DNA from 3 places in the Microbacterium sp. Root553 genome. Region 2 is predicted to be linked to each of the others. Evidence: predicted binding sites of a transcription regulator. Region 2 holds the regulator's gene; each other region holds the start of a gene.
The links. The regulator LexA, encoded in region 2, represses DNA repair genes until DNA is damaged. The targets are predictions, from matches to a motif close to TCGAACANNTGTTCGA.
Positions count from the first base shown of each region.

Region 1: a site for LexA is predicted at 1,038-1,053, ahead of ASD43_RS16105 (HNH endonuclease signature motif containing protein). Genes of this name have one in related genera too.
Region 3: a site for LexA is predicted at 1,228-1,243, ahead of ASD43_RS05515 (HNH endonuclease signature motif containing protein). Genes of this name have one in related genera too.

Region 1 is NZ_LMFY01000003.1:93,540-95,805, reverse strand. Features, by position in the region: gene ASD43_RS16115 (spermidine synthase) at 1-227, shown strand, start outside; gene ASD43_RS16110 (alpha/beta fold hydrolase) at 269-982, opposite strand; gene ASD43_RS16105 (HNH endonuclease signature motif containing protein) at 1,086-2,266, shown strand, end outside.
Region 2 is NZ_LMFY01000003.1:200,446-202,711, forward strand. Features, by position in the region: gene ASD43_RS16630 (S9 family peptidase) at 1-827, opposite strand, end outside; gene lexA (transcriptional repressor LexA) at 863-1,549, opposite strand; gene ASD43_RS16640 (LysM peptidoglycan-binding domain-containing protein) at 1,831-2,193, shown strand; gene ASD43_RS16645 (histidinol-phosphate transaminase) at 2,261-2,266, shown strand, end outside.
Region 3 is NZ_LMFY01000001.1:1,197,397-1,199,662, forward strand. Features, by position in the region: gene sigJ (RNA polymerase sigma factor SigJ) at 1-71, opposite strand, end outside; gene ASD43_RS05510 (SDR family oxidoreductase) at 318-1,103, shown strand; gene ASD43_RS05515 (HNH endonuclease signature motif containing protein) at 1,254-2,266, shown strand, end outside.

The DNA.
Region 1 (2,266 bases), 110 kb from region 2:
TCGTTCTCGACGCCGAGCCGGAAGACGACGAAGGGCCACTCGGCAACGTCGTCATCTTCGCGAGCGACGAGCCGCTCGACATCGCGACCACGCCCGATCTCCTCGACGCACCGCGATCTCATTTTCTCCACGCCGACCCTCTGACGTCGTGGATCGGTGACGCGCGCATCATGACCGACGCCGACGGCACGGACTCCCCCGATCCCGACGATCCGCTCTGGGACTAGCGCACCGCGACGCCGAGCGCGGTGGAGACCGGGAGGCACGATCACCCGAAGAGTTCGGGGAGCACGGCCGTGAACTCGTCGAAGTGGCTGTACCAGATGGTGTGTGCGGCCCCGGGGATGCTCCGGACCTCACCGCCCTGTCGAGCGAACCTGCGCGCGTCATCGTCGGAGACCCAGGCACTCGGATCTGCACGGACCAGGATCGACGCCGGGCCCGGTGCCCACTCGCGGTCGTCCCCGCAGGACACGGACGCCATGGTCTCCGGGTCGAAGCGCGCCGCCGCGCGGGCCTCGACCTCGGCATCCGCGGCGGAGTAGAACGGTCGGGCGGTCCGCAGCGCCTCGGGCGACGACCGCGCTCTGCGGTCCTTCTCATAGGCATCGACGAGGCTCGCACGATCCGCTCCTCCGGAGAGCGACAGCGCGGCGTCGACATACACGGCGAGAGCCGGGCGGAGCGAGGCGGCCGCCTGTGCGAGCACGGTCGCACCGTAGGAGTGGCCGACGGCGATCACCGGAGCGTCCGTCGCCCGGCTTCGCACCGTCTCGACCACCGATGTAGCCGCGGTCTCGATCGTGAGGTGCGGATCACGCGCAGACCGGCCGTGGCCGGGAAGATCGAGCGCGAGCACCCGATACCCCCGCGCCGTGAGCCGTGGCACGACGCGGTGCCAGCTCTCCCCTGAGCCCATCATGCCGTGCAGGAGCACGACGGTCCGAGGGCCGACGCCCGACTCGTCCACGTGCAGGAGCATCCGGTCAGTGTGCCATGGCGGGGGCCTCCGGCGTTGATCATCGTACCGGCATATATCGTATCTTTGTTCGAATGTGCGGAGGTGCGCGGGGTAGGATGGAGGCATGAACGCAGTGCTCGATGCGACCGATTCCCAGATGGCGGCTCTCGCCGATCTGGTGACGACGCTCGAGATCGCCGAGTCGACGTTGAGCAGCATGACGGCCGCTCGCGACGGGCTGTTGGCGATGGCCGGGAGGCTGGCGATCGACATCGCGAAGCAGGGCGAGCACCCCGACGGCGGCGACCAGTCGGTCACGATGATCGCCGCAGAGATCGCCGCGGTCCAGCACGTCAGCGACAGGACGATCGAACGACGGATGACCGCGGCGGGCATGCTCGTCGACCTCTTCCCCACCGTCTGGGAGGCGCAGGCGAAGGGGCGTATCAGCGCTGCCCACTCCCGGGTGATCGTCGACGCGGGCGCACACCTCGAGTCGTCGAGCGCACGCGAGGCCTTCGCGGCGATCGTACTGCCGCTGGCCGAGACCGATTCCCCCAACCGCCTTCGCGCACTCGCGCGCCGCATGGCAGAGCGGTTCGCCCCGTCGACGGTGACCGAACGGCATCGAACGGCCCGGGCGCAGAGACGAGTCTGGATGACCGACGAAGACGACGGCATGGCGGCGCTGCACGCGCACGCTCCGGCCGCACTGGTCCACGGAATGCTCGATCGGCTCTCGCAGATGGCGCATACCCTGCGCGACGAGAACCGCCGCGCGAAGCGGGATGCCGTCCGCGAGGGTCAGGAGCACGACGCCGATGACCGATCGGTCGACGAGATCCGCGCCGATCTGCTCGCCGATCTGGTGCTCGGCGGCACACCCACGGGCCACGACAGCCATGACGCGCTGCTCGGTTCGATCCGAGGGCGCGTCGAGATCACCGTTCCCGTGATGACACTGATCTCCGGCGATGCCGCCGCGGGCGCAGGGACCGGCGCCGATGACTCTGCTGCCGGATCCAGCGCCTCTACCGCGGATCCCGGCGACTTCTCCCCTCCTGCAGAGCTCGACGGGGCCATCCCGATCGACATCGACACTGCACGCCGGTTCGCCGGGCTCACGACCGGGTGGGATCGAGTGATGACGCATCCTGTCAACGGTCGGGTCTTGGTGGTCGATCGATACCGGCCGAGCGAACATCTCCGGCGGCACCTGCGCGCCCGCGACGGTCGATGTCGCTTCCCCGGGTGCGGGATCGCAGCCCGCAAGTGCGACCTCGACCACAACCACGCCGCATCCGC
Region 2 (2,266 bases):
TCGTCCAACGGCTGATACCAGCGGTTGCCCAGCACCCAGAGGCCGTAGCCCGTGTCGGCGTCGTCCCCCGCATCGCCGACGGGGACAGGAGCGCCCTCGGGGTCGAGGTGGTGCAGGCGCTGACGGTGCAGGGCCCAGCGACCGCTGGGGTCGTCCGCGTACACGAGGGCGTCGTCACCATCCCACTCCGGCTGCAGCGCGGCCAGGGTCGGAAGCGTCGTGCGTCGTGTTCCGTCGGACACGACGAGCGACGCCTGCTGCCACGGCATCCGCTGACCGGACCATTCGACCCATGCGAGGCGCGTGCCGTCGGGGGAGAGTGCGGGATGCGCGTGGAACGAGGGCCCCTCCGTGACGATCGAGAGTCTCGATGCGTCCTCCGCAGCAGACCCGTCGGTCGGGATCTCGATGATCGCCCGGCGGTGAGGTTCGGATGACAGGTCCTCGCGCACCGCGAACAGCCGCCCCTGCTGCACACGAAGGCCGCCGTGGGCGGGGCCCTCCGGGGTGAGTGGCGCAGGGGCGTCGCCCGGACTCATCCGGTGCACGCGCTGCGTGTCGGCGTCGACGAAGTACAGCGTGCCCGAGGAGTCGGCGGTCCAGGCGCCGCCGCCGTATTCGTGCACGCGGGATCGGGCGCTCCACGGTGCCGGCAGGATCTCTGCGCCTGTGGTGCTGCGCACGGTGCGTCGACCACCCTGGGCGGGGACGCTCTCGCCCCACCAGATCTCGTCGCCGACGAACACGGCGCCGTCGAATCGTGGCGAGGACGCCGCGACGGCCGACGGGGAGAAGGGTGATGGCCAGGTACCGAACGGCGACGACATGGGACGAGCCTACGGCGCGTGCGGGGAGGCCGTCGTCACACGGCGCGGAGCACGGCGACGACCTTGCCGAGCACGACCGACTCGTCGCCGAGGATCGGCTCGAAGGCGGAGTTGCGGGGCAGCAGCCACGTGTGGCCGTCGCGGCGGCGCAGCACCTTGACGGTGGCCTCGCCGTCGAGCATGGCGGCGACGATCTCGCCGTTCTCGGCGCTGTTCTGCGATCGGATGACCACCCAGTCCCCGTCGCAGATGGCGGCGTCGATCATCGATTCGCCCGAGACCTTGAGCATGAACAGATCGCCCTTGCCCACGAGCTGACGGGGCAGGGGGAAGATCTCCTCGACCTGCTGGTCGGCGGTGATGGGGACGCCCGCGGCGATCCGCCCCACGAGCGGCACGAGTGCGGCGTCGCCGACGGGTGTGGCGACGTCATCCGGATTCTCGGCACTCGAACCCGGGAGGTCGATGAGGACCTCCATGGCGCGTGTCTTGCCGGGGTCGCGGCGGAGGTAGCCGCTGAGCTCGAGCTGGCCGAGCTGGTGCGTGACGCTCGAGAGCGACTTCAGCCCGACGGCGTCACCGATCTCCCGCATGCTCGGCGGGTAGCCGTAACGGCTGATCGATGTCTGGATGACCTCGAGGATCGCCATCTGCTTCGGGCTCAGGCTCTTCCGGCGACGCGTGCGGGGGGCGTCGGACTCGGGGGCGGCGATGTCGCTCATGGTGCTCCTCAGGTGTGCGATCCGGCGTCTCAGTTCGAATGTCGGAGGCCCGTGGTGGGGTGTTCGTATCGAAACCGTATCCGAGAATCACCTGGATCTGGAAGATCTGTTCGAGCGTGTCGAGGTATTCACGGCCCGGTTTTTCGAAGAACGCTTGACAGATGTTCGAATTCGAAGATAACTTCGGAACGTAGCTTCGCATTCACGGCTCCCGGCCGAGACGCGGATGCGAACGCTACGCCAACTTCACCGCTCACGCGGTAGATGCAGAGGAGTACGACATGAGCACCATCACCTTCAGCAACGCAGCCATCGTCTCGCCCCGTTCGGCGACGAAGCTCCGGCTGACGGCGCGTGGCCGCCGGGTCGTGCTCGCGCTGGCCGCAGTGCCACTCGCGGTGGGCATCGGATTCGCCGCATTGAGCGGCGGCAGCGCGATGGCCTCGGGCGAGCAGGTCGCCACCGCGTCCTTCGCCTCGGTCACCGTGATGCCGGGAGACACCCTCTGGTCGATCGCCGAGTCGGTGGCACCCGGTGCCGACCCGCGCGAGGTCATCGGCGACATCACGCGCCTGAACGCCCTCCGCGGCGGGGCGCTGCAGATCGGCCAGGAGCTGGCGATCCCCGCACAGTACTCGGAGTGAATCGCAGCGGCCCCTCGGTCGCTCATTCACCGTCACCTCGGAGTGAAGCGGTCGTGCGCGGCCTACCATGGGA
Region 3 (2,266 bases), on a different contig from region 2:
CCTGTCATCCGGTATCCGAGGGCGAGCAGACGGCGGCGTTCACGGAAGACGTCGTCGAGGTCGTCGTCCATGGGTGTCTCCTCCGGTGTGGCATCCGCCGTGTTCTCGTCCTGGGTCGCGCTCGTGGGTCGTGTTCGCGGGTGTTCTTTTCGCGTGCTTCCTGTCGCGCGTGCTTTCGCAGGATATGACGACGTGGCGTGCGCACGTGTGAGGCCTCACATTCTCGACGGCCGTCTCGTCATCACAGCGGGAGGGTGCGCGGCGGGTGCACGCACCGCGCGCAGGCGTGTTCCCGGAGCGGAGAGGAGAGGATGCCGATGAGAATCGCCGTCGCAGGAGGAACGGGTGTCGTGGGTCGGCATGCCGTCGCGCGGGCGCGGGCCGCGGGGCATGATGTCGTCGTGCTGTCGCGCGTGGGCGGTGTCGACGTGGGCGGTGTCGACGTGGGCGGTGTCGACGTGATCACGGGCGCCGGTCTCGTCGAGGCGCTGCAGGGCGCGGATGCCGTGATCGACGTCACGAACACGACCACGCTCTCGGCGGCGAAGGCCATCGCCTTCTTCGAGACGGCGACCCGCACCCTGCTCGCCGCGGAAGAGGCTGCGGGCGTCGGGCATCACGTCGCGCTGTCGATCGTGGGGATCGATGGGATCGACTCCTCCTACTATGCGGGCAAGCTCGCGCAGGAGCGCGCGGTGGCGACGGGGCCGGTGCCGTTCACGATCGCGAGAGCGGCGCAGTTCCACGAGTTCGCCGGGCAGGTGCTCTCGGGGATGCGCGGGCCCGTGGCACTCCTGCCGACGCTGCTCATGCGGCCGGTGGCCGCCCGGGAGGTCGGTGCGCATCTGGTGCGGCTCGCGGAGGGTGCGGCGACCGGTCGGGCGAGCGACCTGGTCGGTCCGCGCGACGAGATCCTGCTCGACGTCGCCCGGCGGCAGCTCGCGTACGACGGTCGGCGCCGGCGCGTGGTGGGGGTGCGCCTGCCCGGCGCATACGGCGCGGGGCTCGCGTCGGGGGCGCTGCGCGGCGGCGCCGATGCCCGGCAGGGGCGCATCACGTTCGACGAGTGGCTGCGCAGTGAGGACCACGTGCGCGGCGGGTGAGGCCGCAGTGCGCTGTGGTGGGACGCGTGTGCGCCCGGTGTGGAGGCGGTGTTGCACAGTGTGCGGAGGCCGCGATTGCGCGGCGAGTGAAGCCGCATCGCATGCCGGCATTCCGACCACAGCTTAGAACATATGTTCTAAACTGAGATCATGACCACGACCCGTCTGACGCCGCTTCTCGAGGCCATCGAGCGCCTCGGCGATGCGTGGGCCGATGCGGAGAGGAGCGCCGATCTCTCGCGGGCCGAACTGCTCGACGCGCATCGTGCGGTCGGCGAGGTGCAACGCTGTCTCGACGGGATCCACGCAGAACTCGCGGCGACGATCGCGCACGAATCGCGGCCGGAACTCGGCCCCGAGGGGTTGGCCAAGGAGCAGGGATTCCGTAACGCCGGAGCACTGATCGCGACCACGACGGGCGGTTCGCCGGGAGACGCGAAGCGCCTCATCACGGTCGGTCAGGCCGCTGCACCGCGCAGCAACCTGCTGGGCGAGGTGCTGCCCGCGAAGTACCCCGCGCTGGCGGCAGCGCTCGCCGCGGGTGAGATCTCCGTGGCCGCCGCCGCGGTCATCGTCGCACTGCTCGAACGGCTTCATCTCCGTGTGGGGTCGGCGCGGGTCGACGAGGCCGAGGGGCTGCTCGTCGCTCGCGCCGCGGGGATGACGCTCGACGACGTGCGCACGCTCGTCGCCCGCACCGAAGCCTGGCTCGACCCCGACGGGGTGGCTCCCAAAGAACAGCAGTCGCGTGATCGTCGCTCTCTCACCATGTTCGAGCGCGACGGCTCCTTCCACCTGAACCTGCAGACCGACATCGCGTCGAGCGCGCCCATCAGGGCAGCGATCCAGGCCTACGTGTCCGCGACGTTCCAGGCGCGGATCACGGCACCCGAGCCCGGTGCGGCCGACGCCGATCACCGCACCGTGGTGATGATCCAGGCCGACGCCGTCACCGCCCTGTGCGAGCATGCGATCGCCTGTGACAACGGCGGGATGCCGGCGACCGGCGCGACAGTGGTGGTGCGTGTGAACCTCGACGACCTCACCTCGGGGCGGGGAGCCGCGACGATCGACGGCAGCGACCAGCCCGTGAGCATCAGCACCTGCCGACGGATGGCAGCGGGTGGCGGGATCATCCCGGTGGTGCTCGGCTCTGCCGGAGA